2 linked regions of the Catalinimonas alkaloidigena genome follow. The protein of the gene in region 1 interacts with the protein of each later gene in a pairwise test. Links are inferred from orthologs where the notes say so. Each region holds a gene or a part of one and is shown on either strand. Other genes may lie near its edges. The genes, in order: def and BLR44_RS21440.

Region 1 (10,197 bases):
AACAAAATGCATGGAGACGAAAAGTTCTATGCTGTCCTTTAATAAATGAATTAAAAGTGGTATTTAATCGATTTAGTCATAAGAATGAACGTTCATTCTAAAATGATCAAATAAGAGTGAATGTTCATTCCTATTGGAAGATAAAAATTTTTAACGCCGTACGGCATCCCAACAAGCGGCCGCATTCAGCTGCATCAAATCTTCTGATAATTCCATTTCTCCTGTATGATGTAAACGGCAAAGTGCCCGCAGCGGCGCGAAAATCAGGGCATACAGGCAGGTATTCGACAAGTCTTTCATGAACTGCTGTTCACGCGCATAATCCAGAAATTGGTCAATTTCCTGTAGCAATTGCTGGTGCTCTTCGTCAGGCTGATAGGGGAAAGGCGAGAGGTCAAACTGGTCTAAAAAGCCCAGATGATCGGGGTTGAGAATGAAGTATTTGGCGAGATTTTTCCAGACGCGCATGAATCGCTCACGTACGGGCACTTCGGCTTGGTAATTTTCGAGCATTGCCTTGTCGGCCGCAAGGCGAATTTCGCGGTACAATTGCTGTATGAGGTCTTCTTTGCTTTTGAAGTACCGGTAAATCGTGCCCGCGCCCACTTGTGCTTCCTGTGCGATCAGCGACATGGGTGTGCCGTGAAAACCGTGTGATTTGATGAGGCGTAGGGTCGCGCGTAGAATATCGTCCCGCTTACCGCCGGATGAATTTTGCTCCATAAACAGACAATAAGTTTATGGGTAAAACTAACGGGTATTTGATTGTGGGAGAGGAATGTCGTTAAACTTGGCTGCCGCCTGACACTTGGCGCAACCGCCGCCGCAACCCGCCGAAGCATCCCGCTTCAGAAAGCTGCGCCAGAACATACGACCCAGGTAGAAGGCCGCGGCCAGAAAGAGGAGTGCGATGATTGCGTACTGCCACATAGATTTTACAACTCCAAACCGAACAGGAAAGTTGCATCAGCGGGCTACGCCGATGCCGTGTCGAAGTAACGGCGGTAGATGGGCTGCCGGTAGAGGAACTGCGCCCAAAAGCCCGGAGCCGCAGCAATTTCAACCGCTCGTGACGCCATACGGTACTCCACTTCGTCGATGATCAGCGTATGGTGCGCAGACAGCCGAAGCAACCGATGGCGGTGGCGCCAGTACGTCAGCAGCGGCGGCAGCGCCAGGCCTTCGTCCACAAAATAAGATTCGGTTTCGGAGCGGCGCACCTCGGTAATCAAGCTTACCCAGGCAAACTGCACCACGCCCAGGTCGAGAGACAGGTGGACTTGGTCGCCCTCTTGGTTGCCATCGTAACGCAGGAGCCGCACCGGCGGGAAGGGCGGGGCCAGGGCTTCGAACAACTCCTGGTCGAAACGTTGCCACACTTGTTCGAGCGGACAACGGACTTGGGTTCTGACAATTACTTTCATCTTACTACTTTCGTAAGCAACCTTCTTACCTACGGATCTTATCCAAAAGGGATGGCATACCGAACGCGCCGGACCGGCGTTACAAAGAAAAACGTATGATGAAATACCTGATTTACCTCCTTCTGTTGAGCGGCTTGCTGTCAGGGCCGCTGTGCGCCCAGTACGTACAAGAAGAGGACTCGACCGAAGCGACCTCGCCGGTGATTACGCCACAGCGCCAACCGCAGCGTCCTGCCTGGCGCGACCGCATCTTTCCGGGTGGGTCGTTCTGGCTTCAGTTCGGCAACAATACCTACGTACAGATTGCGCCGCTGGTGGGCTATCGGGTTACCGACCGTTTCTCGGCGGGCGTCGGGGTCAATTACATCTACCAGCGGCGTCGGCTATACTACAGCAACGGCCAGCCGCTGGTCTTGAAGAATTCGGTGTATGGAGGAAAATTGTTCGGTCGCTACACGTTGTACAAGAACATCTTCGCGCAGGCCGAACTGGAGGCGCTGAATTTTGAGAATCTCAACGAAGCGACGTGGACCGTCGAGCGCCAGTGGATCACCAGTCCGTTGGTAGGAGGGGGCGTCATCTTCCCCATCGGGCAGCGCGCCACGTTCATCATGGCCGCGCTGTACAACCTGAATTACGATCCGAGTCGGAACGTTTACGGCAGCCCGATCATCGTCCGTACGGGCTTCAACTTCTAGTGCAGGAAGTCGAGGTTTTTGTCTTTGACGTCGGGTTTCTCCAGGGTGAGGAACTGATCCCAGAAGCCATCGTCGGGAATGCCTGCCAGGCAAATCAAAGGCTCTTTTTTGATGGGATGGATAAAGTCGAGGCGCCGCGCGTGCAGGCTGATGCTGGCGTCGCGGTTAGGTTTGGCGAAGCCGTACTTCACATCCCCGCGGATGGGACTACCGATGGAGGCCAACTGCACGCGGATCTGATGGGGGCGTCCCGTTACGGGCAGCACTTCCAACAGGTGGAACCCGTTCAGGGTACCTTTGTACTCGTACGTTAATTCGGCCTTTTGCGCATCGCCTTTGGGCTCGTCGTAAGCCGTCACCACGTTGCGGCTTTCGTCTTTCATCAGCCAGTGGGTCAGCTTCGCCGAATCGTGTTCGGGCCGTCGGCCCACAATCGCCCAGTATGTTTTCTTCACGTCACGGCGACGGAACAGCAGGTTCATCCGTTCCAGCCCCTTCGAGGTTTTGGCCAGCACCACCAGGCCGCTGACCGGCCGGTCGAGGCGGTGGACAACGCCCACAAACACGTTGCCGGGCTTGTTGTATTTCTGCTTGAGGAACTCTTTCGCCATTTCCGACAGCGGCGGGTCGCCGGTCTGGTCTCCCTGCACCAGCACTCCCGACGCCTTGTTGACGATCAGCAGGTGGTTGTCTTCGTAAACGACCTGAAAGTATTTCTGATAAGGATTCTTCTCCATGAGCGTTAGTAGCTTTCCTGTGCGTTCGGGAAATCCTCTTCCTTCACGTCACGAATGTATTGTTCCACGGCCCCTTGCATGAGGTTGTACAACTCGGCATAGCGCCGCAGGAACCGGGGTTGAAAATCTTTGGTGATGCCCAGCATGTCGTGGGTGACCAATACCTGTCCGTCGACGAAGTTGCCCGCGCCGATGCCGATCACCGGAATAGTGAGCGCCTCCGCAACGCGCCGGGCCAGGTCGGCCGGAATTTTTTCGAGTACCAGGCCAAAGCAGCCGCATGCTTCCAACAGCTTCGCGTCTTCAATCAGCTTTTGGGCTTCGTCTTCTTCACGGGCACGCACGCTGTACGTCCCGAATTTATAGATTGACTGCGGCGTCAGGCCCAGGTGCCCCATCACAGGGACGCCCGCACTCAGGATGCGCGCCACCGACTCGCGAATCTCGTGGCCACCTTCCATCTTGATGGCGTGCGCCCCCGATTCTTTCATGATGCGAATGGCCGACCGCAGCGCCTCGGACGAGTTCCCCTGATACGAGCCAAACGGCAGATCGACCACCACCAGGCAGCGCCGAATGGCGCGCACCACCGACGAGGCGTGGTAGATCATCTGGTCAAGCGTGATGGGGAGCGTGGTTTCGTGACCGGCCATTACGTTCGAGGCCGAATCGCCGACCAGCAGCACGTCGATGCCGGCAGCGTCCAGGATGCGTGCCATCGAGAAATCGTAGGCCGTCAGCATCGAGATTTTTTCACCGCGGCCCTTCATTTCCTGAAGGATGTGGGTGGTGATACGCTTGATGTCAGATTTATGGACAGACATGGAAGGGAGAAATGGATGAGCGCCCGAAATTACCAGAAAGATGCGCGACCGTGCGTGGAATTACCGACGACCCGCTTTGGCGACCGCCGGAAAACGCATCCGGTATTCGACGTCGATCTTCCCTTTGCTGATGTTGCCGAGCTTGTTTTTGATCAACTGGCGCTTGAAAGGCGAGAGGTAATCGGTAAACAGCACGCCTTCCAGGTGGTCGTATTCGTGTTGAATTACCCGGGCCGCCATGCCGTCGAACTCTTCAACGTATTCTTTCCAGTCAGTGTCGAAATAGCGCAGCTTGACGCGGGGCTGGCGAAAAACGTCCTCCCGAATCTTCGGAATGCTCAGGCACCCTTCTTCGTATGCCCACTTCTCGCCGGTTTCTTCCAGAATCTGCGGATTGATAAACGCTTTTTTGAAACCCTTCAGGTTGTCTTCGTCCATCGCTTCGGCATCGACCACAAACACGCGGATGCTTTTCCCGATCTGCGGGGCGGCCAGCCCTACACCGCTGGCGGCATACATGGTTTCAAACATATCGTCGACCAGCTTTTTCAGGTCGAGCTGGTTGGGTGTAATTTCTTTGGCGCGTTGTTTCAGGACAGGATCGCCGTACGCTACAATGGGATAGATCATAGAAATAAATACGTTGCGGAGTACCTATGGGGTAACAGCCGAGGCAATTCGAAAATTCAAAGGTACAGCCTTCTGCGGAAATTTTGCCGACTGAAAAAAGGAGCGGGGCTAACCGCGCAGGGCGCGTCGTTCCATAAAAGACTGGAGGATGATGGCGGCACTCACCTTGTCGATGTTGCCTTTCTGCGCGCGGTCTTTCTTTTTGCTGCCTCCGGCGATCATGGCCTGCAGGGCCATCTGGGAGGTGAAGCGCTCGTCGACCAAGTGCACTTCTTTGTCGGGAAAAGTCGCTTGCAGTTTCCGCACGAAGCCGCGCACGTGGGGCGTGGCGTTGGTTTCTTCGTTGTTCAGGCGGCGCGGCATGCCCACCACAAACGCGGCAATTGGTTCCTGGGCCGCATACTGTTGCAAAAACGTAAAAATCTCTTGTGCGTGGACGGTCGTTAGCGGCGTGGCGATCAGCTGCAACGTGTCGGTTACGGCAATGCCCACGCGCTTGGTGCCGTAGTCGATGGCTACCAGCCGTCCCGAAGTAGTCGAGCTTTCCATCAGTTGTACGAGGCCGTGCGGCGCAACGACTGTTTCACTTCCTGTTCCAGGCAGAGCGCCTTGGGAAAGAGTACGTGGTTTTCGATGGAGGCGTGGCGCTGCAGATCTTCTTCCAGCAACCGCAACTCGGTGTACAGCACCCGGACGTGCAGGTGGTCCTGCGGATGCAGGTCGTACTGTTGCGTGATCTGCCGAATGCCCGTCATGTCGTCGTCGTCGTCGTGATGCTCCACCGCAAACTGCTGGATCGAGTGGCGTTCCAGGTCGTAGAACATGGACGCGCACGAACGCTTGCCCAGCTTCACTTCCTGAAGCTTGAGGATGTAGGCGAACAGCGTATCTTCTTCCTCGTGAATGTGATGGATGAAGTCTTCCGCAAACAACGGAAACACCAGTTGCAGGTCGTGGCCGATCTGAGGCTTGTGGAAAAACGAAGGGAGCGTGCGGGCCAGAAGCTGGCGCACAAACGGCAGTTTTTCGCGGAGGTACAGCCGGTGCGTATGGCGCAAAAACGCGATGATCGCGTTGACCGGGTACGTCGCCCACGCCAGGTCCTCGCGGGTAGGCGGGGCGATGCGCTGTTTCAGGCGGTTCAGGAGCAAATCGACCGAGTAGCCGCGGCGTCGGCAAACTTCCGCCAGCGTCAGACTCCCGCAGTCGTAAAAAGGAATGCCTTCCTGATACAACACGGCGGCGCGTGCATGGTTTTCGGTGACCAACTCTTCGATCGTACGCTTTTCTATACCAATTGCCATGAAACTAGTTTTCGGATGATCCGGATGCGTAAAACTACAAAAAAGCCCAATGCGTTCCGGTGACATTCGTCATGCACCACCATTTCCTAAGAACGCAAATTTCCGGCAAATCGCCTGTTAGGCAAGAATGAATTATGTAGAATGGTTCAAAATAACCTAAAATAAAATAGCATTCAACAAAAAAGCTCCGCCATCCGAAGACGGCGAAGCTTTCTAACGATGAAACCTGGATGCTTACAAGCCGAAGGCAATAAATACCTGAGCGACTGAATTTTTTGAACCGTTGGTGACCGTTTCGGCCAGGAAGGTCTGCCCGACGTTGCGCAGCCCGTAGTTGTAGCGGGCGCCCAGCTGAAAGCCTTTGATGTCGAGGGCGATGCCACCGGCCAGACCGTAGTCGATCGCGTTGAAATTGTCACGGTTTACTTCCGTGCTGCTGGGGTCCTGTCCGGTAGTCGGCACGCCGTTGTTGTCGACGCGAAGATTTTTCACTTTCGCCGACAGCAGGTACGATACGTACGGACCGGCCTGGATGCTTACGGGACCGGCGGTTAGCGAGGCCAATACGGGCAGCTGCAGGTAACCCAGGCTGAAGTTGATCTGCTGCTGGCTGCCTTGCACGTTGGTGTAGCTGCCGATTTTGGAGCCCGCCGTAGTATAGAGCAGCTCCGGTTGCACCGCAAACACCGCCGCTACGGGAATTTTGGCCCACAGACCGGCGTGAGCGCCGAACTTGGCCTTTTCGTCCGACACGTCATTAACGTACAGGTTCGAGAGGTTGATCCCCCCTTTGATGCCGACACGCGCCTCCTGGTCGCTCAACTGCGCCTGCGCGCGAGGAACCAGAAGCGTAAAAAGGAGTAGGAAGGCAGAAGCGCTTCCGACCAAGGATATGCGGTTTACTAGATTTTTCATAGGAATACTGATCAAAAAGTGTTTAACAAAATAGGAGGTAACATTATCCTCCGTTACTGTCTGTTACGAATGAGAAATGTAAATGTTGATATACGGGCGTTACTTTTTGCAATAATTGTTGTGCGAAGCTGACCGCTACCACCCGAGACAGGAAGGCGGGCTTTGCGGAGAAACAATCGTTACTTTTGCGCCGCCAACTTTAGACCCACGTGCATGCAACTTCTGGAAGTCAACGATAACCCCCAGTACAAGAAAGAGTTTATTCAATTTCCCGTCCGGCTGTATAAAAACGAAAAGCTCTGGATCCGGCCTATGGATCACGAGATCGAGGAGGTGTTCGATCCCAAGAAAAACAAGTCGTTCCGACAAGGGGAGTGTATACGTTGGATTCTGCAGAACAACGCGGGCGAAACCATCGGGCGGGTGGCCGCCTTCTTCAATAAGAAAACGGCGCGCTCGTACGAGCAACCCACCGGTGGCTTGGGCTTTTTCGATTGCATTGACGACGAGGCGGCGGCCTTCCAGCTTTTCGACGCCTGCAAAGCGTGGTTGCAGGAACGCGGCATGGAAGCGATGGACGGACCGATCAACTTTGGTGACCGCGACCGCTGGTGGGGCGTGCTGATCGACGGGTTCGACAAGGAGCCGAACTACGGCATGTTCTACCACTTTCCGTACTACCAGCGTCTGTTCGAAGCGTACGGGTTTCAGATCTATTACAAACAGTTCACCTACGCGCGCAAGGTGCTCGATCCGCTTTCCGAACAGGTAAACGCCAAGGCCGAGCGCGTTGCTCGCGACCCAAACTATACGTTCCGGCACATCGAAAAGAAGAAGCTGGATGCGTATGCCGAAGAGTTCCGCACCATCTACAACAAGGCGTGGACACGTCACCAGGGCGTAGCAGCCATGTCGTCGGCGCAGGCCAAAGGGCTGATGCAGAAAATGAAGCCCATCCTCGACGAGGACATCATCTGGTTCTCTTATTATAAAGGAGAGCCGGTGGGGTTCTTCATCATTCTGCCGGAATTGAACCAGATTTTCAAACACTTGAATGGCAAGCTCGACTGGTGGGGCAAGCTTCAGTTTGTCTACCACAAGTGGCGCGGCACCTGCAAAAAAATGTTCGGGGTCGTCTTCGGCATTGTGCCTGAGCATCAGGGCAAAGGATTGGAAGGAGCCATGGTGGTGGCGACCGGCAAGCACGTCCAGCACGAAGGATTTCGGTACCAGGATTTCGAGATGAACTGGATCGGCGATTTCAACCCGAAAATGGTGCACGTTGCCGAACAAATGGGCGGACGCCTGGCCAAAGTGCACGCTACGTATCGCAAACTTTTCGACGAAACCAAGCCCTTCACACGTGCGAAAGTGATCGAGTAAGTGCTGCTTTGGAACCCGTTGCAAGCGATTGCATGCGAAGCTGCAGTTCTACGTGTCGCTCTTACTCCCGGCAGCTTGCACTGTATGCGCATGCAGTGCGGTGACCGTTGTGGTAGAACCGTGCAAATGCGCTGCAAGTGCCTGATTCTCTACGATGAATAATTCTTTCGAGGCAAAGCAGTAGTACATCGCTACTTTCTAACGAGCGCTTTTCTTCCTTGAACTTACTGGCGAAAGAGCTACCCGCAATGTCGCTGCGGCAGGCAGGACGAAATTGCAATCTTTGAGAATTCAATTCTTAACGACTGCTCCCTCCCTGCGTCTGACACCCAAGTAGTTCTTTATGAAAAAAATTACCCGTTTCTTCCAGGAGAAAGGCATCATGGTGGGCATTGTAACCATTGCAGGTCTCCTTTTGCTGAATGCCGTTCTCACCTACCAGAGTCGCCAGGGCGTGCTGGCTTACAACGAAGGCCGCGACCGGCTGCGGAACATCGACAAGATCGTCCAGAACATCAACACCGACGTAAAAAATACGGATCTGGGCTTCCGGGGCTTCTACATTGTACCCGAGGATAAATTTATGATTCCGTATACCCACGCCGTAACCAGCCACAAGCAAAACCTGGATTCGCTGGAGTCGCTGTTGCGGGCGCAGGGGTATCCGCATCCCGAAGAGGCCCGGCAGGTTAAGCAGGCCATCAGCGAATACATTGCCACCATGGGTCGGATGATCGAATGGAAAAGGCAGGGCAACGAAGAGGCAATTCTAGAGGTTTTTCAGAAAGATCCGGGCTATGACCTGTACATGAGCTACACCGCTTTCTTCAAAAAAGTGGACCTTTTCCTGGCCGAGTCGGCTGACTTGCAGGAAGCTCATTACAAAGCAGGCATCAAAATGCTGTTGATCGTGCAGGTACTCCTGATCGGACTGGGGTTGCCGATTCTGATCTGGGTAGTCTACCGGCTCAACCAAGTGGCGCAAAGCAGGCACAAATTATTTGCCGAACTGGCGCAAAGCAACCGGCAGTACATTTTCTCCGACGGGAACACCGAAGCGACGGTTCAGAACGAACAGAGCATTATCAACGGCATCATCGGCAATTTGCAGACGGCGCTTCAATTCATTCACAGCATTACGAACGGGAACTACCAGGTTGAGTGGAGCGGGCTGAATGCCAGCAATCAACACCTGAATCAGCGCAACCTGGCGGGCGAGCTTCTGCAGATGCGCGACCAGATGCAGCAGGTAAAAGCCGCTGACGAACGACGTCTGTGGGCCACGGAAGGGATTTCGAAAGTCTCGGAAATTACGCGCCTTCACCAGAACGAAGTCAAAGAACTGTCCGAAAAACTACTCGCCTTTGTGGTGAAATACCTGGGCGCAAACCAGGGCGGAATTTTCATTTTGAGCGAGGACGAAAACGATCCGCACCTGCGCATGACGGGATGCTATGCTTACGACAAAAAGCGGATTCTGGAACAGCGCATCGAGATCGGTTCCGGAATGGTGGGGCAGGCTTACCTAGAAGGCGAAACGGTGCGTCTCCGCGAAGTGCCGCAGCAGTACGTCAACATCACTTCGGGGCTGGGAGAAGCTACTCCGGGCTATCTGTTGATTGTGCCGCTGAAGTTCAACGAGCAGGTGCTCGGCGTAATCGAAGTAGCTTCCTTTAAAGAACTGGCAGAATACCAAGCCAACTTCGTGGAAGAAATCGGGGAAGCTATTGCGGCGGCGGTTTCGATGGTACGCACTAAAGAACAGACTCAGCATCTGTTGGAACAGATGCGCGGTCAGACGGAACAAATGAGCCAGCAGGAAGAGGAGATGCGCCAGAACATGGAGGAGCTGATCGCCACGCAGGAAGAAATGGAGCGAAAAGCGAAAGAGTACCAGGAAATAATTCAGCAATACGAAACCGAACGCGAAAAGGCCTGACCGCGCTTTTTGCCCGCTACCTTATAAAAGGTGCGTCAGCTCACGTAAGACTTCTGCGTAGGGCCGGCGCACCATTTTTGCTTTCAGCCAGGCATAAAACTGCATTGACTGCAAATCTTCCTGCTCGGTCGGCGCAAACGCGAAAGACGCCTCTACGTCCTGCTGAAACGCTTCGTGGGTGACCTGCGTCGGCTGGGCCAGCATTTTTTTCAGGAACTGTAGGTAGACGCGCACGTTGGCGTAAGCCGGTTGCTGTAGCCACTTCCCCAGTCGGCGGTCGATGCTCCGTAGTTTCTGCTCGACCAGATCCGGATCGCCTAGTTCGTAGTGCAGGATGAGCTCG
Region 2 (10,228 bases), on another replicon or contig:
CTCGGAACACGTCATGCTGACGGGTACGGGCGCCGAAACGTTTGCGAAAGAACAAGGCCTGGACATTGTCGATCCGTCGTATTTCTACACCGAGCGGCGCTACCAGCAGCTACAGCGCATCATCGAGCAGGAAAAAACGGAGCTGGACCACGACGGTTCTGGTCAACTCACGCCCAGTCCACCGCATAAGTTTGGGACGGTCGGCGCGGTAGCACTAGACCAACAGGGCAATCTGGCCGCCGGGACTTCGACCGGAGGCATGACCAACAAACGCTGGGGGCGCGTGGGCGATTCGCCCATCATCGGGGCGGGTACGTATGCCAACAATGCGACCTGTGCCATTTCGGCGACCGGCCATGGTGAGTATTTCATTCGCAACGTCGTGGCCTACGACATCTCGGCCCGCATGGAATACAAAGGACTTAGCTTGGAAGAAGCAGCGCGCCAGGTGATTCTGGACAAATTGGAAAAAGCGAAACCCGGGAGCGGCGGCATTATCGGGATCGACCGCAAAGGCAATATTACCATGACGTTCAACTCCGAAGGCATGTACCGCGGCTACCGCCTGAAAGGGGCCAAAGCAAAGGTGTTGATTTACAAAGATTAACGAGTTACTCCAGGCCAAATACTGCTTTTCGCTCGCGGGCCAGCCGGTGCCAAACGCCCGGAAAATCTACCTGAGGCCGACGGCATAAGTAAACCGGCAAACCCTTTTCGCGGGCGTAGGGGTTCGTAATTCTTCCCACTTCCCGGACGTCACGGAACATCTGCCGTACGTCTTCCGTCTCGTCGTTGACGTAAATCAGGCTCTGCGCTCGGATGGTGTCGGGTGCCCACACCAGGAAACTCGCGTTGAAACTCACGACCGTAGGCAGTCCGTTATTTCGGTTATAGTAATTGATCGCGCCGGCTTGCCCGTAGTTCTCTGCGTAAAGCAGTGTCTGCGCCTTTTCGGCCTCGGGAAGGGCCTCGTACGTGCGGTGCACAATCGACGCGAGCTCTTGCCACCCGTTCATGTCGGCATAATCCTGTGGAATGGCGTGTAGCTCGCCATCTTCCCAGCGCAACGCGCCCTCCAGACCCCGCTCGCGGGCATCTTCACAGTAGTTGACCAATTTGGACATCGAGAGCACCGGCAGGGCAATGGGCAATGTGGGAATGATCAGCCCCACCATCAGCGCGGGCAACGCAAGCCGCACCCAGACCCACTTGCCGAGGATCTGTTCGAGATGGTATGCTCCCGCGGCAGTCAGCATCGGGTAGATTCCCAGCGCGTAGTAATCCTTGCCGCTGGCCAGCAGAAGCAGCACAATGGTCAAAACGCAGAGCCATCCCAGCGCCCGGTACGGCTTACCCCCACGCGTCCACAGCAAAAAATAAAGCCCGGGTAGCCAGATGAAGACGGACGTAAGGTTCATCAACAGTTGTGATACCAGAAAATCGGCCACAGAAACGTGTACTAGTTGCGTTCGGCGCAATTCTTCCATATGATGCACGAGCGGAAACTGATGCACGGCCTGCCAGATCAGGTTCGGCAGGAAAATCAGGAACGCCACCAACGCAGCTATGTACGGTGCACGTTGTTGAAAGGCCGTACGGTGCGGCGTCAGGGCCAGCGCCAGCAGCATCGCGGCCACAAAAATCAGCACCGAATGTTTGTTCAAAAGCCCAATGCCGATGGCAACGCCCAGGTAGAGAAGCACGCGGGGACGTTGGGTCTTCAGGTACCGCAGCAGCAGGTAAGCGCAAAGCGTCCAGAAAAAAATGTCGAAGACCACCGGCTGAAACAGCCAGCCTGTCCGCAAGTGCGAAGGCGACACCAGAATGGCTACGCCGGCGAGCAGCAGGGCAAACCACTTCCCTCCGAACTCCTTGGTCATCAAGGCAGTGAGCCACAACGTCGCGGCGCTTACCAGAGCCGGCAGCAGCCGCACCACAAACTCTGAATGACCCAGCAGCGAAGTAACCAGGCGCCCGGCAAACGCGATAAAAGGAGGGACTTCCATGTAGCCGGCCGCCAGATGATCGCCCAGGGCCAGGTACAGAAACTCGTCGCGGTGCAGGCCGTAGCGCGTATTGGTCAGGAAATGCGCCAGCAGTTTCAGGAGAATCAAGCCCGCTACTACTAGCGACTCGGACCCGGTGAGGCGCGCGGCCGGCCGGACCGAAGGAGAAAGGGTTTGCATCATAGGTTAAAAGCGAGAGCCAACCACAACTTGGTCACGGTAAATCTCGGTATGACCGTTCAGGAGAAATACTTCGAAGAGGACCAGATAAATGCCGATGCGGGCTTTGCGTCCGTCGTCCTGCGTTCCGTCCCATTTGTACGTTCCTTCGGTGCCCAGAATTTCGTTGCGAGCCAGTTGCCGGATGACACGTCCGTGGTCGTCGTACAGCGTAAGCGTCCCGACAAACCCGCTCTGATCGAACTGATACCGAATGGTGGTGACATCGCGGTCGCCGTCCTGATCTGGGGTAAACACAGCGGGTTCTACAGCCAGCGTCCCCTGGGTAATCAGCGGATCGGTGGCTTGCGAATTACGATAGCCGGGCGTGGCATAACCCGCCGTGGCCGCGGCCGATTGCCAGTTGGACGGATCGTTCACCGGGCCCTCCATCCGGATGCGTTCCAGCGATACGCCCTCTTCGTCGTCAAGAAGGGTGAAATGGTCGCGCACGTCATAGTCGAAGCGTTGCCACGGTTGCCCCGCCGGGCTCAGGAGCACAACGCTGCCCGCATCGTTCGGAAAGGCGGGCAGTGATGCCACCGGTAAGAAATTCTCGGAAGCCGCTTTGGGATAATCGCGTAGCGTAAGTGCCGGATCAGGCGTTAGCAGCACGTATTGCCCCGGCGCGACCACAAACGATTCGGTAGTGATCAACCGTTCATTAGCCAGTTGCTCGTCTTCCACGTTGGCGAGTCGCCACCCCTGGAGTTGCAGGTACTTTTCCGAGACATTGACCAGTTCCACAAAATCGACGCCACCGGGGTGGGGATCAAACAAGATCTCGTTGAGAATGATGTCGCCCGAGTCGGCAGGTTCGGGCAGGAGAAACGAAAAAGGCTGTCCGCCTTCGATGGTGTTGCCGACGCAATCCTGCATGTTCCCAACGGTAACGGTATAGGGTTGTCCGGCCTGTAGGGGCGCGGCCAAGGCCAATACGGCCCGGTCGAATTGCAGCGGAGCAATCAACACACGGGCAATGGAGACATCGGGCTGCACCACATAGCTTCCCTGCGCCAGGCTGAGGCTATCGAGCGATTCATTGAAAACGAGCAGCAGCGAATCTGCCGCCAACGCCTCCACGCGGATCAGTTGTGGTTTCGACAAATCGGGGTTCGACGCGGCTACCGAGTTGAGCTGTCCGGGGGTTCCACCCGGGGGGGCCACACTGGCGGTCCAGTTGGTACGGCCACTGCAGGGGTTAGTAGCGTCCACCATTTCGAGCGACCAGCCGCCTTCGGCCTTCTGGGCATCGCCGTACCACTCGTCCGAATAGGTAACGGCATGAATCAGGGTTCCGTCCGGGGCGCGTAACGCCAGCGGTTCGCCATCGTTGCGCAGCGAAGGAAAGGAAGGGACTGCCACAGCACGTCCAAAGGCCGAAAAAGCCGAACGTGTGGAGCTACTGCATAAAATTACAAGTTCGTCGGGTTGGACGAGTAGTTCGGGCAAGGTAGTGGTGCCCGTCCCATCTTCCAGCCGATAACCCGTCAGCGATAGCACGTTTGAGGTGACGTTACGTAGTTCAAGGTACTCTGCGTCCGGCAAATCGCGCGGGGGCGAAGGGTCAGCCATAATTTCGTGAATTACTACCTCGAAGGGCTGCGCGGGATAATAGCCGGGAAACCAATGAAATGGTAACACAATCGGTTCCATCAGATTGCCGGCCAGATCGCTTGTACCAATCACCGACAGGTGATAGTCCTGTTCGATTGCGAAGGCCTCCGAGAACGTCAGCAGCACCGAATCGGGCGCGAGCAAAGTTGCGGTCTGCGGAGCGCCTAGTTCCGGAACAAGGTAATTGGTCGTGTCCTGTGCAGCCGTGGGGTCGAGGGCCTCAGACCAGGCAAGTTTCAGTTCGTGCTCGGAAATCGCGGTGACGCTGGTGAGGACAGGTGCTACAGTATCCACCACAAGCGGACGCACTAGTACATCATCCAGGTAAAATTTAGTAGCATTGGAAACGGTGTAACGGCAGTAGAAGCCGAAAAAATCACTACGATCTTGCTGAGCTATAGTGATTGCCCCGCCCGGTAAGAACGCAAATCCTCCTAATGTATCTGCGTAAATCGTCCACAAGCTGTCGTGTTCCAGCGTCACGCGAATGCGTAAGGTTGGTCGACTTGCCGCTACACCCGGAAAGGTCTGAAGAATGCGACCTGAGTTTCCATTTGTTTGTTTGTATAGATCAATTCCGTCATTGCTTCCGAGGTCACCAAGCTGAATAAAGTAGCCATCTGTATTGCTTCCATCCAAGTTTTTTTGATCGGCTAGCAAGTAGATACGGGCATAATTTTGTGATGAAGGAGCGAAAGCTAACCGGACATAAAACTGCCACTCCATGTCGCTAGTTACCGCACTAGACGTAACCAATTGCGAAATGCTAGCCTTATCTTGATTAAGCTGAAGTTGATTGTCAGTATTGATCTTAAAATCAGCGACATCGCCCTCCCAAGTGGGGTTCTGTGTGAAATCACCGTCGGAGAAGTCGTCCTGTACCTGAGCATAGCTCGCCCAAGTTCCTAACCCCATCCAGCAGATAAAAATGAGACGGTTGATCATGGGGAAAAAATAGCGTAAATTTTCTTATTTTCGCCCCCTTAAATTTCAGGATCATGAAAATAGCGGTTGTAGGTGCTACCGGTCTGGTAGGCACCGAAATTCTGAAGGTTTTGGCCGAATCATCACTGGAAATCACCGAGGTGATTCCGGTTGCTTCCGAACGTTCGTTGGGAAAAACAGTAGAGTTTCGCGGACAGCCTTACAAGGTGTGTCTGGCCGATGAGGCCATCGCACAAAAACCGGCCATGGCGATTTTCTCGGCCGGGGGCGGTACGTCGCTCGAGCTGGCTCCCAAATTTGCGGAGGCGGGCATTACGGTCATCGACAACTCTTCGGCGTGGCGCATGAGCCCCGATCATAAGTTGATTGTGCCGGAGATCAACGCCAACGTGTTGACTTCAGAAGACAAGATCATTGCTAACCCAAACTGCTCCACCATCCAGATGGTACTGGTACTGGCGCCGTTGCACGAAAAGTACCAAATTAAACGGATCGTCGTATCGACGTATCAGTCCGTGACCGGTACGGGCAAAAAGGCTGTGGACCAGATGATGAACGAGCGGGCCGGCAAGCAGGGCGAAATGGCCTACAAATATCCGATCGACCTGAACGTGATTCCGCAGATCGACGTGTTCCTGGACAACGGCTACACGAAGGAAGAGATGAAGATGGTCAACGAGACCAAGAAAATCATGGGCGATGATTCCATCCAAGTGACGGCCACGGCGGTGCGCATTCCCGTCATGGGCGGCCACTCCGAAGCGGTCAACATTGAGTTCGCCAACGATTTCGATCTGGACGAAGTGCGCACCCTCCTGAGCCAAACCAAAGGCGTGGTGCTGGAAGACAATCCGTCGCAGCAGGTCTATCCGATGCCGATGAACGCACACGGACGCAACGAGGTGTTTGTGGGGCGTATCCGCCGGGACGACACGCAGCCCAATACGTTGAACCTCTGGATCGTGGCCGACAACCTGCGCAAGGGAGCCGCCACCAACGCGGTGCAGATTGCGGAATACCTGGTAGAAGCCGGTCTGGCGACCGAAGCCGTCGAAAACTAGAAATCGACCCGATTAGCATAAAAGAAAAGGCGTTACGAGCTAGCTCGTAACGCCTTTTTCGTATCGTAGGCCAGTGCAATCGCGTATCCAAGAAGGATATGAAAGATTTTGCACGCGTATTTATTTTGATTGCTTTGGTAGCGGCCAGTGTGGCAGGCTTTGCCTACCTCGCTTTTCGGATCGGTTACATGGGCATGGCGCTGTTGCAACTTGCGGTGAGTACCGCCATCATTATCCTCTTCATCCGTTACGTTGGCCGTAGCCATCGCCCGCCTGACGTGTGACTAGCGCAGGCGATCCATCGACCGCACCAGACGTTCGTCGCGGTTGATGAACCGGTTCGCCAAAATGTTCAGGAAAATGGCTACGATGGGCAGGTAAAATCCGGTTTTATATTCACCTACGATGGTCGGCGCAAAAAGCTGTTCGCCTTCGCGCGACAGCAGCATGATGGCCACCACTGTGCCCGCGATCAGCAGCGAATTGCCCGCGCCCAGTTTCATCTGCAACAGGCGGTTGTTGAAACGGGTGATGGAAAACCCGGCCAGTCCCGCGGAAATGATGCACAGGATGGCAATGTAAAAGGCCGGTAGTTCGGCCGATTTCTTAAAATCGGTTTCGTTGGCGACCGGCTCCAGGTGCGTCAGGTAAAAGGCATCGAGGGTGGCACGCTCGCCCGTATCAGGATTGGTCTTCTCCCAGCTGTTGACAAATACGGTCACCATCATCAGGATGGCAACGCCCAGCAGGAAAAGGGTTTGTACGCGTTGAATCATAAATATGCTATTGGGAGGCAAAAATAGTAAATCCGCTTTGTGTCGTCCGCTTCCGGCCTGAATAAAACGGGTTCCTGATTCTACAGAACGGAAACCCCGGCAGAATATAATCGCGGGCCTGGCCTGGTATTCGACAGAATTGGGTGGCACAAGCGCGTTTCGGTTGGCAGTATGCTGAAACGCAAGCGTTTGTTAAGGGGAAGAATTGCGATAAAAAGCGTCGCCTCCCGACGAGAGAGGCGACGTTAAGATCAGGAGTGAAAGAAACTACTCGGGTTGGTGGCCTGAGGGTTGGTCTGACGCGACGGCTTCGCTGCGTGCACCGGCTGCCCGTCGGTCGGGGCGTTGCTGGTTTGCGCCTCCGGGATCACAAATTCCTGTCCTGGATAAATCAGATTCGGGTCCTGAATCATCCCGCGGTTGGCCTCGAAGATGCGGCGCCATTCGTTGGCATTGCCGTAATGCTGTTTGGCAATTTTAGAAAGTGAATCGCCCGATTTTACGGTATATGTACGTTTGGGGGCGGCTGGCGCAGGCTGAGATGGGGCCGCAGGCTTCTGCGCCACCGGTTTCTCTACGCCCTTCCGAAAAAAATCGCTAAGTCCCATGATGATAATCAGTTTAATAAAATAACTCATGCAGTCGCCTTCTGTTCATGCGACTTACAGAGATGTAACGGGATTGGAGAGACGAGGTTTTCGGCAACACGGCCCGCCGTCGGCCGTAAAAGGAGGTAGTCAAGCACGATTCCTATGAAACGTAAACACATCATACATACACTTTTGCTGGCGGTGGGCCTGTCCGCCGCTGCGTGTAACACGCGCCAGGATACGACGGCCGAAACCGGGACTATGACCGAAGCCGGAGATCAGAACCTGATCTCCGGCAGTACGAGTAAAACCTGGCATGCCGACAAGCACACGAATGCCGAAGGCGACAACGAGAAACTATCGCGTACGGAGCGCAAAAACGACCAGATGATTTTCAATGCGGACGGCACGTTCTCGATGAACACCCGCCAGGAAGCCGCCGGAGGCAACTGGATGTATGACCGCACGTCGCAAACGCTGTCGTTGCAGTTCAGTGGCGAGAATCACACCGAATCGTTCAAAGTTCTGAGCCTGGAAGAAGACCAGATGGAACTGGAAGCCGCCGATGGCTCAACCCTGGAACTTGAAGCGGAAGGCTAAGTCCATCCGCTCTAACAAGAAAAAGCCCTCTCGCGTCCGACGCAAGAGGGCTTTTCGTTACCGGGCGCTGGTCGGAGTTTCGACCAGCGTATGATAAGCTCGTGGCGTGCTTCGCTTGAGGAACGTTTCCTGAACGCGCTCCGAGAAGTTGAAGTAAGGCACCCAGATGGCCGCAGACAGCACGGCAGTCAGAATCTGATTGGTCATGTCCACGCTGGCGCCGAACGCTGCTGTGGCGGCATAGTCCAGTAGAATGAAGCCCAGGCTACTCAGGTAATAAAGGGAAATGAGTTTGGGCAGGCTGGTGCGGCGTTGGAAAAACAGTACAAGCAGCAGGAGCACTGCGCAGAAGAAGAAGATGTTGAGGCTCATTTCCAGGGCCCAAAATGCGGCCAACGCAGGGTTATAGGTCGTTAAGGTGGAGTCAGTGAATGATTGCCAACTGAGGGCATTGAAATACCCATTGGAAAAAAACGTCAGCAAGGCTTTAAACGGACCGATGACAAGGCCGATGGCGGGCAGGATGAGCCAACCTCCGATGGGTAGCGCCTCGGTAGTGTAAGAAATGCCGGGCGCGGGATCGTACCGATACACACGCAACATGCACCAGCCGGAAAGCACAACTACGACCAGGGCCAGCCCGATCGCCCAGCCGTTGTAGCGAGAGGCCGCGCCGACCGCTTCGGTGTTGTACGTGAACGTATAGCCCAGATTGTTGACGAGCTCGTCGCGCTGGCGGGCAAATTCGGCAACCTCCTCGGCCGCAATGGAAGCTTGTGTAGTGCGGAACTCATATTCGAATAACGCGACCTTGTCTTCCAGCATCCGACCCTCTTCTTTAAAGTAGAATCCTGGCCCTGTCATTTCCCGATTGGACGCGTAGAACGACCAGTTTTCCGGAAAGTAGACTTTCACCCGGTGCTGGTAATGCAGGGGATACCTCAAACCGGCCGGCATGGTCCGCACCTTGCTATAAAACTCCGGAATCTTTTCGGTCAGTTGTCGGGGATAGAAGTCGAACGCCAGTTGTTCAGGATGCAGCGAGTCCGGCGTCTGCCACACGTGGAAGAATTCGTAATGCTCGGCCGTGGTCAGCGTATTGTGCACCGTGTCTTCTACGTAAGCGAGTGGCGAGGCCACCGTAATGGAATCGAACAGGTTCGCGTAGTAATTGAGGTAGTCTTTTTCGATGCTTTTCAGTGGTGTACTGGTAAAATTGCTGCGCTGGTAATCGGCCTCGTAGCCGTGGTAAACAGTGGTGATGTGGAGTCCCGCCCGATTCTCGGTCGATTTCGCGTCCACCGGCGGCAGGTAAAATTCTTCAATCACTTCTGTCCGTACGTTGGTCGATTCCGGAATATCCGTCAGGCCTTGTGTGTTGTCAGAGAGCACCAGCGCTGTGCGGTAGTTCGGGAAGTAGACTGTGTCGTAAGCGCCTTGCTGGCCACTAATGGTCGGGTCGTACCAGTAGGCCTGGTCACGGAACCGGACCTGTACCACACAATGATCGAAAGCGTTCGGCAGCGGGAGCCAAGTCTTAATTTCCTGGCGCATCTGGCTGTTGACCAGCGCCGGATGGGCTTCGATGTCCATCGCCTGGAGCATGGAACACAGCAGCAGCGATTTGTCCTTGCAGTCGCCAAAACGCTGGGTGAACACTTCGGTGGCCGGACGAGGTTTGTACGCACCAATGCCCGATTCCAGTCCCGTGTAGCGTACTTCGTTCTGCACGAAATCCAGCGCCGCTTCCAGCCGCTGTTCCGGCGTAGGGTAGGTTGCTTTGAGTCGCTCAACAAAAGCCGCCAGCGATCCGGTCGGTTTCGCCAGCGTGTAGTGAGGTAGTAACAGGTCGTTGAGAACCTGCCACGACGCAAAATCCGTTACCTGAACCTGATCGAACGGATCGTACCAATAGGGCACATGGTCGTCTACCTCCAGCGCTTTTATGCGTTGGGCATCCCAGACATATTCCCAGGTGCCGTTGCTTTGTTTCAAGGCCGGCTTGTGTGTGGTGTTGAAGTGCTCGGTTGTCAGAGCACGGGGCGAGACGATGCGGGCGTAAATCTGCCCGAACGGCGCGTAATGACGCAGGTAGAAGCGCAGGTAGAAGTGTGAACCGTACAACGGATTGCGACCCCGGATCGAATAGGCGTATTCTATTTCGTCGCCGGCCCGCACGTCTTCCAGCAGCAGGAGGGCCGTCAGTGTGCCGTCGTACAGATGGCTCTCTTTGCCCTCTTCCCGTTGCATCACCCGAAAACGGGCCGGGTCCAGTTGATCAATCTCCTGGCCGTTGCGCCGGATGCGGACGCGGTGGAAAATCAGTTGCTGAAACGTGGGATCATACGAAACTTCAATTTCCGAAGCCTCCTGTACGCCGCTGGGATGGGTGATGCGGTACGCATGATGGAAAT

The links.
Region 2: the proteins of def (region 1) and BLR44_RS21440 interact in binary tests that used the Escherichia coli proteins (3 or more experiments, as listed by UniProt). The link is inferred for Catalinimonas alkaloidigena from one-to-one orthologs.

Annotation. Positions count from the first base shown.
Region 1 is NZ_FNFO01000003.1:728,359-738,555, forward strand. The notes cover bases 2,529-5,320. They hold def (peptide deformylase), read right to left. Parts: upstream 4,314-5,320; coding sequence 3,744-4,313; downstream 2,529-3,743. Other genes in these bases: BLR44_RS10270 (RluA family pseudouridine synthase), read right to left, coding at 2,529-2,859; panB (3-methyl-2-oxobutanoate hydroxymethyltransferase), read right to left, coding at 2,865-3,683; ruvX (Holliday junction resolvase RuvX), read right to left, coding at 4,422-4,862; BLR44_RS10290 (hypothetical protein), read right to left, coding at 4,862-5,320. In the rest of the region: BLR44_RS10250 (TetR/AcrR family transcriptional regulator), read right to left, coding at 151-723; BLR44_RS10255 (FeoB-associated Cys-rich membrane protein), read right to left, coding at 751-930; BLR44_RS10260 (SRPBCC family protein), read right to left, coding at 975-1,424; BLR44_RS10265 (hypothetical protein), read left to right, coding at 1,520-2,122; more of BLR44_RS10270, read right to left, coding at 2,119-2,528; more of BLR44_RS10290, read right to left, coding at 5,321-5,617; BLR44_RS10295 (porin family protein), read right to left, coding at 5,852-6,532; BLR44_RS10300 (hypothetical protein), read left to right, coding at 6,746-7,915; BLR44_RS10305 (GAF domain-containing protein), read left to right, coding at 8,259-9,854; BLR44_RS10310 (hypothetical protein), read right to left, coding at 9,876-10,197. UniProt on the Escherichia coli protein: Removes the formyl group from the N-terminal Met of newly synthesized proteins. Requires at least a dipeptide for an efficient rate of reaction. N-terminal L-methionine is a prerequisite for activity but the enzyme has broad specificity at other positions.
Region 2 is NZ_FNFO01000010.1:26,847-37,074, reverse strand. The notes cover bases 4,022-6,844. They hold BLR44_RS21440 (aspartate-semialdehyde dehydrogenase), read left to right. Parts: upstream 4,022-4,840; coding sequence 4,841-5,848; downstream 5,849-6,844. Other genes in these bases: BLR44_RS21430 (DUF4293 domain-containing protein), read right to left, coding at 6,133-6,624; BLR44_RS21435 (hypothetical protein), read left to right, coding at 5,947-6,132; BLR44_RS21445 (lamin tail domain-containing protein), read right to left, coding at 4,022-4,139. In the rest of the region: BLR44_RS21455 (isoaspartyl peptidase/L-asparaginase family protein), read left to right, coding at 1-607; BLR44_RS21450 (glycosyltransferase family 39 protein), read right to left, coding at 612-2,189; more of BLR44_RS21445, read right to left, coding at 2,193-4,021; BLR44_RS29325 (LysM peptidoglycan-binding domain-containing protein), read right to left, coding at 6,876-7,262; BLR44_RS21420 (lipocalin-like domain-containing protein), read left to right, coding at 7,377-7,814; BLR44_RS21415 (DUF3857 domain-containing protein), read right to left, coding at 7,872-10,228.